Regions from separate parts of the Massilia haematophila genome, predicted to be linked through region 3. Evidence: predicted binding sites of a transcription regulator. Region 3 holds the regulator's gene; each other region holds the start of a gene.

Region 1 (3,268 bases), 760 kb from region 3:
CACGCGCGACCACTGCGTCTACGACCTCGACGGCCACCCGAGCCAGATCGCCTTCGGCACCCTGCTCGAGACCATCGCGATCGCCGCCAGCGCCCACGGCCTGCGTGCCGACATCGCGCGCCGCCCGGCCGGCCGCGAGACCCATCCGGAATTCGACGTGCGCTTCATGGCCGACCCGGCAATCAAGCCCAGCCCGCTGCTGGGGGCGATCGAGGAGCGCCGCGTCCAGCGCCGCCCGATGAAGACCACGCCCCTGAGCGCCGAGCACAAGCGCCTGCTGGAGCAGACGGTCGGGCCTGAATACACCCTGACCTGGTTCGAGCGCCGCGACCAGAAATGGCAGGCGGCCAAGCTCATGTACAACAACGCCAGGCTGCGCCTGACGATGCCGGAAGCCTTCGAGACCCACCGCAGCATCATCGACTGGGAAAACCGCGTCGAAAGCCCGGACAAGGTGCCGGCCAACGCACTCGGCGTCGACGCCATGACGCTGCACCTGATGAAGTGGGCGATGGTCAGCTGGCGCCGCATGTCGACCATGAACACCCTGATGGGCACCTGGGCGCCGCGCCTGCAGATGGACCTGGCACCCGGCATGGCCTGCGCCGCGCACTTCGTGCTGAAGGCGAAGCGTGCGCCGGCCTCGATCGACGACTACGTGGCCGCCGGCCGCGCCTTGCAGCGCTTCTGGCTGACGATGACGACGCTCGGCCTGTACATGCAGCCGGAAATGACGCCGCTGATCTTTTCCAAGTACGCGCGCGAGAACACCCGTTTTACCGCCAACGCACGCCTGGAACAGGCTGCGCGCGACCTGCAGCGCCAGACCGAGGCCCTGATCTTCGACGGCCAGGGGCATCCGGTCTACATGGGGCGCATGGGCTACGGTCCGCGCCCGAGCGCGCGCTCGGTGCGCCGTCCGGTGGCGGAGCTGATGAAGCGCTGAAGCGACCAGTCCAATCGCAAAGAAAAACGGCAAGCAATGCTTGCCGTTTTTTTATCCCTTCCGCCGATCCAACTGGCTCGATGCCGCGCCGGCGTGGAAGCGCAAAAAGGAAGCGGAAAAAGGAAACGCAAAAAGGAAGCGAAAAAGAAAAAGAGCGGGCAAGCCCGCTCTTTTTCATACGCTAAAGCCCGACTTAGGCCTTCTTGGCGCGCTTGCGTGCAGCGACGCCGGCGCCCAGCATGGCGATGCCGAACAGGGCCAGCGAGCCTGGCTCAGGAACTTCAGCCAGCTTGAACTGACCGTTGTTCGAGACGAAGAAGTACTGGCCAGGGTTGTTGGCGTACGAGGTGCCGTCGCAACCGGCGCCGCCGAAGCCGGCGAACTGGCAGGCCACTTCGTCGACCAGGCGGTTGGTCGGCTCGCCGACGGTATTGGCGTTGGTGAAGGCGAACGACAGGATCGATTCCATCGACAGGTCGTCACCGTCGGCGTTGAAGAAGTAGCCCGACTCCAGCATGCCCGGCATTGCCTTGGCGTTGACGGTCACCTGGCCGTTGTTGATCGGCGAGCCGCTGGCATCGACCAGGCCGCCGCCGCCAGCGAGCACGTTGAATTCGGCGATCAGGTTGCCCAGGTTGGCGCCATAGTAACCTTCGGTGCCGGCGTACTGGCCGTCGGTCGGGTTCTGGTACATCTTGATGGTACCGCCGGTGAACGAGAAGGCGCCGCTGAAGTTACCGGTGCCGAAGGCTTCGAAGGTCGCGGTGATGTTGCCGCCAGCGAAGTTCTGCGGGAACAGGGCGCCGTTCGAGTCGGCTTGGACGATGTTGAACACGGCATGTTCACGGAACGAGAAGCTGGTGCCGCCGGTCGGGGTCAGCTCGATGAAGGCATTGCCGTTCACGTCCAGGTATTCGTTGATGACCTGACCGCTTTCGTAGCCACCGCCGTTCGGGTTGAAGACCCAGTCATTCAGGACCGGGCCGGCGTGAGCGGCACCAGCCATCGACATTGCTACAGCTGCTGCGCAGGTCAGTTTCTTCAGAAATTTCATGATTGGTATCCTCGTTCTGTGGTTGATCGGTTTTTGGCAAACACACCCATCTATTAGCAATGGTCGTGCCAGCTCTGCCATTTCTTTTTAAATCAACAACTTACCAAGGAATGTTAGAGATTACTCAACAGTTGTGTAAAAATTATCGACATACATTTCTTTTTGAAAAATGTCAATAGGCATCGTTAATTTTTCCCGTGCAATTTGTTGTTGAGCTGATCGATGATTTCGCTGGCCGCGCCGACGATCTGCGGCGCTTCGAAACCGGCCTTGACCAGTTCCTTGAAAAAAGAGCGGGCCAGGATGCGCGCCACCTCTTCCGGATTGCGGTAGGCGGTGCGCCCTGCTTCCTCGGTCTCGCTGGCCAGGGCCAGCTGGGCAAAACGCGAGTCGAGCAGGCGCTGCAGCTGCACCACCTGGATACTCTTGCCGATGAACAGGCAGGTCACCTCGAGCAGCGCCAGGTCGTCCTGGACGAAGGTATTGCCGGCGACGTTCACCACGCCGACGATGCGCCCCTCGATCCGGATCGGCGCCGACATCAGGCTGCGGCCGGCCCCGCGCGGACGGCGCGCCAGCAGCGCATAGGCCGAGTTGCCGATGTCCTCCACCAGTAGCGCCTGGCCGCTGGCGAGGACCTGGCCGCTGATGCCTTCGCCGCGGCCGATGTCGGCCGCCAGCACGGCGTCGGGCAGGTCGCCTGCGCGCGCATGCACGCGCAGGCGCAGGTCTTCTCCGCTGCCGCCGCTGAGCAGCATGATCGAGCAACTGTCGGCGTTGAGCATGCGGGCGCATTGCTGGGCCTGGCTCCGCAGGCTGTCTTCCAGGCTGCCGCTGGAGAGGAAATGCTGAAGGTCGTGCAGCCGCATCAGGCCGTGGTCCGCTTCCATGTGTCACCTCGTCGTCGACGGGTCCGCCCCGTCGTTTGCGTCCCGGCGGCGGCGCGGCGCTAGTTTGCCGGCTCGGCCTTCGGGGACAGGAATGCCTTGTGAAACAGGTGCCGCGACAGCATCAGCGGCGGCATGCGCAGCCAGTTGCCGCGTATATAAAGGGCGGCGCGGGTGGCGCCGTCGAAGGCATCGGCGCAGCTCGGGTGCGGCGGCAGCAGCGCGCGCCCGAACAGCGCGTCCATCAATGCCAGCAACGCCGTTCCTGGGCTACCTGCACGCGCCTGCGCCAGCACCGCCGCCGGCACCGGGGTGCCGAGCAGGCGCGTGCAGTAGCGCAGCGCATAGAAGAGCGGACGCGCCAGCTGCAGTTCCTGCGCG
Region 2 (3,268 bases), 890 kb from region 3:
CGGCTGTCATCAATACGTACGATGTGCCATGCGACGAGACGCGCTGCCATGCCGAACTGCAGGGTGTTCCGCTCTACAAGCATGACGACACAGGACACCTGGGCATGGGCGGCACCGCCATCTTCCACGAGCTGTATATGCGCAAACACCCGGGGCAGCTGGACCAGATTTTTGGCACGAACAAGGGTAATATTGAATGATCGTTATCCAGTATTCCTCGTCCGGCAGCCATGACAAGACCAACGATTCGCGCCGCACTCCCCAGTGACGCCGATGCCATCTGCGCCATCTATAACCATTACGTCGGCAATACGACCATCTCGTTCGAAGAAGCGCCGGTTTCCGCAGGCGAGATGGCGCAGCGCATCGCCGACGTCGGCGCGGCCGGGCTGCCATGGCTGGTCCTGATCGACGGCGACACGCTGATCGGCTACGCCTACGCCACAAATGGCGGGTGCGCCAGGCCTACCGGTTTTCGGTCGAGACCTCGGTCTACCTGGACCGCCAACAGACCGGGCAGGGCGCCGGGCGCATGCTGTATGAAGCCTTGCTCGCCGAATTGCGCCAGCGCGAACTGCACCTGGCGATCGCCGGCATCGCCCAGCCGAACGAGGCCAGCGTGCGCCTGCACGAGCGGCTGGGGTTCAAAAAAGTCGCGCATTTCGGCGAAGTGGGCCGCAAGTTCGGCAACTGGGTCGATGTCGGCTACTGGCAATTGCAGTTGAACTGAGTCGACTGCGCAGCAGCGCCCGCGACAAGATCGAAGCCTGCGCCGCCCGCGATAACCGCGTCCTACACTGCGCCTTCAGTCACGAGCAGGGGAGGACAGCATGAACGAACGCGGTCATCTCGACGTCCGGCCGCCGGCGCCCGGCACGGTACCGCCGGCGAATGCCCCGACCGGCCTGCACAAGCTCGACGTCGGCGGCCGGCGCGACAGTTACATCTACGTGCCCGAGCACTACCGGGCCGAGCAGCCGATGCCGCTGGTCCTGCTGCTGCACGGCGCAGGCGGCCACGCCCACGATGGGTTGCGCATCCTGCTGCACCTGGCCGATCGCGCCGGCCTGATCCTGGTAGCGCCGGCCTCGCACGCATCGACCTGGGACATCATCGCCCGCAGCGGATACGGCAAGGACCTGGCCCTGGTCGACCGCGCACTCGCTCACGCGTTCGCGCACTATGCGCTCGACACCGCGCATCTCGGCATCGGCGGCTTCTCGGACGGCGCCTCGTATGCGCTTACACTCGGCCTGGCCAACGGGGCGCTGTTCACCCACGTGCTGGCGTTCTCGCCCGGATTCATCGGCTCGATGGAACAGCGCGGCGTACCGAAGGTCTTCATTTCCCACGGCGACGAGGATCGCGTGCTGCCGATCGAACCCTGCAGCCGCACCATCGTGCATCAGCTGCGTACTGCCGGATATCCGCTCCTCTACAAGGAATTTCATGGCGGGCATGTAATTCCGCAGAATATTGCGGAGGAGGCAGTCAGCTGGTTCACCGATGAGAAATAGCGCTTCAGACACGTCTTCACTGTCGAAAAACTTTACACATGAGCATATGCAATGTGGATTGCTCTGCGTAACTTATTGACCGGATTAGTTATTTGCTTCTCGGCACAACTATTGCTTCTTGGATCGTATCCAATCCAAACTAGGTAGCAATAATAAAATGAAGACCAAACTTATCGCAGCAGCCGCTTTCGCATTTTTTGCCAACATCGCCTCCGCCGGCGTCATCGTCAACGGCGATTTCGGCACCGGCGATTTCACCGGCTGGAAAACCGAAGGCGACGTGATGATCACCGGCACGGTCGAGGCTACCGTGGCGGCCTTGTACAGTGGCCGTGGTGAAGGCCTTTACACGACGATTTCGCAGGCGATCGAACTTGACGCCGGCGACGTGCTGACCGGTTACGCCGAATTCTTCAGCCTCGATTACGGCAGGTACAACGACACCAGCTTCGTGTCGATCGGCGGCGCCCAGCTGTTCGCACGCGACGTGTCGAACACCCCCCAGGCAACCAGCTCCGGACCGGTGAAATTCAGCTATACCGCCGCCACCGCAGGCGTGTACCAGCTGGTAGCAGGCGTCGCCAACATCGGCGACAACGTGAACAGCAGCTACTTGCACGTATGGAACTTCGCGATCGCGGATGCCAACCCGGTGCCGGAACCTGGCAATGTCGCCCTGTTCGGCCTGGGCCTGTTCGGCGCCGCCGCCGTGCGTCGCAAATTCGCAGCCAAGCGCGGCTGATATTGCCCGCCAGCGGGACGCCGCCAGCGCGTCCCGCTGCTTCCTCCCCGTCTTCTCGCGTCACCGGCGCAGTGCTGCCGGCGCCATCCCGTCTAAATCACGCTTTTTGAATGAATCATGCACCGCGCGTGAGAATTATTTATTCGGCATATATCGACAAATGCAAAATGCCAAATGGGTAAAAATAGTTTTTGCCATCATAAAAATGCGGCTCTAGTATTTATTGCCGTCTTTTTATGGTGGAAACAGCAGGATTTTCAATCGCATAAATATTCCAATAAACGGAGAGTGCACGATGAATATCTTTAAGAAAGCCGTATTTGCCGTCGCCGTGGCGTCGGGCGTGATGGTTTCTTCGATGGCGCCGGCCTGGGCGCTGCCGTCGTACGAAACCTGCCTCGCCATGCAGGAAGAGTGCTACGCCGGTGGAGACTGCACCACCTTCCGCCGCCTGTGCCACGTCTACGGCCTGAGCTGAAATACCGCAACGCGCAGCAATTCATCAGCGCACTGCGCGCGCATCGAACCGAATTGGACCGGCCCACGCCGGTCCATTTTTTTTGTTGCCGGCTTGACCCGGCGAGCCGTACGGCCCGGTTCGAGCGGATGTTCTACACTGATGCGCGTTGTCTCGTTCAATAACTTTCCAAGAAAGGGATATGCGATGAAAGCTCAATGGATCTGCGCGGCACTACTGTGCTCCACCTGGCTGGGAGCGGCCGTGCACGCCGCCGAGATGCGCGCGACGATGAATGCGGTGTCCGATGCCGGTGTCGGCAAGTCGACCGGCACCGTTACCATCAGCGAAACGAAATACGGGCTGGTGTTCACGCCGGCACTGACCGGCCTGCCGCCGGGCGTGCATGGCTTCCATGTCCACGAGAACAACAGCTGCGCCACCAACCAGAAGGACGGCAAGCCGGTGCCGGCGGGCGCCGCGGGCGGTCACCTGGATACGACCGGCAGCAAGAAGCATGGCCTGCCGTGGGGCGATGGCCATATCGGCGAT
Region 3 (3,268 bases):
CGTCGGACGCCGGGTCGATCGAGATCAACGGCACCGACATCTCCAGCCTGCCGATCCACCGGCGCGCGGTGCTGGGCCTGTCCTACCTGCCGCAGGAAGCTTCGGTGTTCCGCAAGCTCACCGTCGAGGACAACATCCGCGCCGTGCTGGAGCTGCAGCGCAACGACGACGGCAAGCCGCTCTCGAAGGACGCGATCAACGAGCGCCTCGATTCGCTGCTGGCCGAACTCCAGATCGAGAAGCTGCGCGAGAACCCGGCGCTGTCGCTGTCGGGCGGCGAGCGCCGCCGCGTCGAGATCGCGCGCGCGCTGGCCACCAATCCGCGCTTCGTGCTGCTCGACGAACCCTTCGCCGGGGTCGACCCGATCGCGGTGATCGAGATCCAGCGCATCGTGCGCTTCCTGAAGGAGCGCGGCATCGGCGTCCTGATCACCGACCACAACGTACGCGAGACGCTCGGCATCTGCGACCGCGCCTACATCATCAACCAGGGCGCCGTGCTGGCCTCGGGCCGCCCTGACGACATCATCGCCGACGAATCGGTGCGCCGCGTCTACCTGGGCGAGCACTTCCGCATGTAGCAATCGTAGCAATCACGAAGCGACAACCTGGCAGCAACAAGCGATGAAACAATCCCTGCAACTCCGGACTTCGCAGCACCTGGCGCTCACCCCGCAGCTTCAGCAATCGATCCGCCTGCTGCAGTTGTCGACGCTGGAACTGCACCAGGAAATCGAACAGATCCTGTCCGACAATCCCTTGCTCGAACGGCTCGACGATCCGCTCGACCACTCGGTGCGCCTGCTCGCCGACGGCGCCATCAACAGTGCGCCCGGCAGCGGCGAGGCGCCGGCCGCGCCCGGCGCGGAAGAGGGGGCCGCGAACGGCGAAGCGGTGGACGGTTTCGACGCCGCGGGCGCCGATGGCGAGCGCGATGCCGACCGCGGCGATGGCGACTGGGGCGAACCCGGACGTGGCGCCGGCAACGGCGAGGACGAGGATGGCCGCCCGCAGCTGGAAGCGGCCGGCGTCACGCTGCGCGAGCACCTGTCGGAACAGGTGCGGGTGACGGGACTGGGCATGCGCGACCGCGCGCTGGCCGAACTGGTGATCGACGCCATCGACGACAACGGCTACCTGGAAGAGCAGTTGGATGAGATCCACGCGCGCCTGCCCGAGGAGCTCGAGGTCGAGATGGACGAGCTGCGCTGCGCGCTGGCGCTGGTGCAAAGCCTCGATCCGGTGGGCGTGGGTGCGCGCAGCGCCGCCGAATGCCTGGCGCTGCAGATCCGCGCCATGCCTGGCGTGCCGCTGGTGACGCGGCGCATGGCCCTCAAGATCGTCGAGGGATATCTCACCTGGTTCGCGCAGCGCGAATTCAACAAACTGAAAAAGGCGCTCGACTGCGACGACGAAGACCTGCGCGAAGCCCAGGCTGTGATCCGCCAGTGCAATCCGCATCCCGGCGCGGCCTTCGCCTCGAGCACCTCGGACTACGTGGTTCCGGACGTAATTGTCCGGAAAACGAAGAACGGCTGGGGCGTGATGCTGAACCAGGACGTGATGCCGCGCCTGCGCGTGAACAACATGTACGCGGCCCTGCTCAAGCAGGGCAAGGGCGAAAGCCAGATGAGCGCGCAGCTGCAGGAAGCGAAGTGGCTGATCAAGAACATGCGCCAGCGCTTCGACACGATCCTGCGTGTATCGCAGGCAATCGTTGAGCGTCAGCGGAACTTTTTCAGCCATGGCGCGGTTGCCATGCGGCCCCTTGTGCTTCGTGAGATAGCTGATACACTAGGACTACACGAGAGCACAATTTCTCGTGTCACAACTCAGAAATTCATGCTGACCCCGCACGGCATGTTTGAGTTGAAGTATTTCTTCGGAAGCCACGTCGCCACCGAAGCGGGGGGCGAAGCGTCTTCGACGGCGATCCGGGCTCTCATCGCGCAACTGACAGGAGCAGAAGACCCCAAGAACCCATTATCCGATAGCAAGATCGCGGAAATGCTCGGTGAACAAGGAATGGTCATCGCACGCCGCACGGTTGCCAAGTACCGTGAAGCACTGAAAATTCCTCCCGTTAGTCTCCGCAAATCCTTGTAACGGCGGCACCCTCGCGCTTCCTTGTGGCGCGGCGCGGCAGCCGCCACATCTTCAAAGGAGTGTGTATGAATCTCACCATCAGCGGTCACCACCTCGACGTAACCCCCGCCATCCGTGAATACGTACAGAACAAGCTCGAACGCATTACCCGCCATTTCGATCAAGTGATCGACTCCCACGTGATCCTCGCGATCGACAATCTCACCGAAAAAGACAAAAGGCAGAAAGCCGAGATTAATGTGCGCATGTCCGGCAAGACCGTGCACGTGGAAAGCGTTGCGCAAGACCTGTACGCGGCGATCGACCTGTTGATGGACAGGCTGGATCGGCAGGTGATGAAATACAAAACCATCCTGCAGAATCATAGTCACGAGGCGCTCAAGCGCCGCCCTGAAGGCGGAGAGGCAGCCGTCGCCTGACAGGCCGGCAAGCACCGTCTGAACGAGGGCGCCCATGGCGCCCTTTTCATTTCCGGCATGTTCATTTCTTGCCGCGCCGTCAATACCCCAGTTGTCTCGTCCTTCGGTAGAATGCGTGTTTTTTCTACCACGGACCGACCATGACCGACTTCGTCCTGACCCGCGTTGCCAACGGCACCGGCACGATCACCCTCGACCGTCCGAAAGCATTGAACTCGTTATCGCTCGACATGGTGCGGCGCCTGACCGAGGTGCTGCTGGCCTGGCGCGACGACAGCAGGGTCGACGCGGTCGTGATCACCAGCAGCAGCGAAAAAGCCCTGTGCGCGGGCGGCGACATCCGCTTCTTCCACGAAGCCGGCCACGCCACGCCGATGGGCGGTAGCGCGCTGCTCGAGGATTTCTTCACCGAAGAATACGCCCTGAATCACCTGATTCACTTCTATCCGAAGCCTTATATCTCGGTCATGGACGGCGTCGTGATGGGCGGCGGCATGGGCATCGCCCAGGGCGGCCCGGACACCGGACTGCGCATCGTGACCGACCGCACCAAGATGGCCATGCCGGAAGTGAACATCGGCCTGTTCCCGGACGTCGGCGGCAGCCATTTCCTGTCGCATGCGCCTGGCCAGCTGGGCAACTACCTCGGTCTCACCGGCCTGACCATCGGCGCTGCGGATGCCTTGTATGTCGGCCTGGCGGACGTGCACGTCCCCGGCGCTCAGCTGGGCGCGTTGACGGCC

The links. Region 3 encodes sigma-54, which starts transcription at its own class of promoters, with help from an activator protein. Its sites were predicted from a motif close to TGGCANGNAANCTGCTTT; they were not measured.
Positions count from the first base shown of each region.
Region 1: a site for sigma-54 is predicted at 2,054-2,071, ahead of pepA (flocculation-associated PEP-CTERM protein PepA). Genes of this name have one in related genera too.
Region 2: a site for sigma-54 is predicted at 1,618-1,635, ahead of ACFOPH_RS17165 (PEP-CTERM sorting domain-containing protein). Genes of this name have one in related genera too.

Region 1 is NZ_JBHRVV010000001.1:4,013,643-4,016,910, forward strand. It holds gene ACFOPH_RS17775 (molybdopterin biosynthesis protein MoeY) at 1-946, shown strand, start outside; gene pepA (flocculation-associated PEP-CTERM protein PepA) at 1,140-2,000, opposite strand; gene ACFOPH_RS17785 (GAF domain-containing protein) at 2,186-2,890, opposite strand; gene ACFOPH_RS17790 (nucleotidyltransferase domain-containing protein) at 2,950-3,268, opposite strand, start outside.
Region 2 is NZ_JBHRVV010000001.1:3,876,187-3,879,454, reverse strand. It holds gene ACFOPH_RS17180 (acyltransferase family protein) at 1-200, shown strand, start outside; partial or broken gene ACFOPH_RS17175 (arsinothricin resistance N-acetyltransferase ArsN1 family B) at 231-730, shown strand; gene ACFOPH_RS17170 (alpha/beta hydrolase) at 831-1,517, shown strand; gene ACFOPH_RS17165 (PEP-CTERM sorting domain-containing protein) at 1,675-2,259, shown strand; gene ACFOPH_RS17160 (hypothetical protein) at 2,555-2,737, shown strand; gene sodC (superoxide dismutase [Cu-Zn] SodC) at 2,924-3,268, shown strand, end outside.
Region 3 is NZ_JBHRVV010000001.1:4,770,563-4,773,830, forward strand. It holds gene lptB (LPS export ABC transporter ATP-binding protein) at 1-581, shown strand, start outside; gene ACFOPH_RS21150 (RNA polymerase factor sigma-54) at 625-2,106, shown strand; gene hpf (ribosome hibernation-promoting factor, HPF/YfiA family) at 2,172-2,525, shown strand; gene ACFOPH_RS21160 (enoyl-CoA hydratase/isomerase family protein) at 2,666-3,268, shown strand, end outside.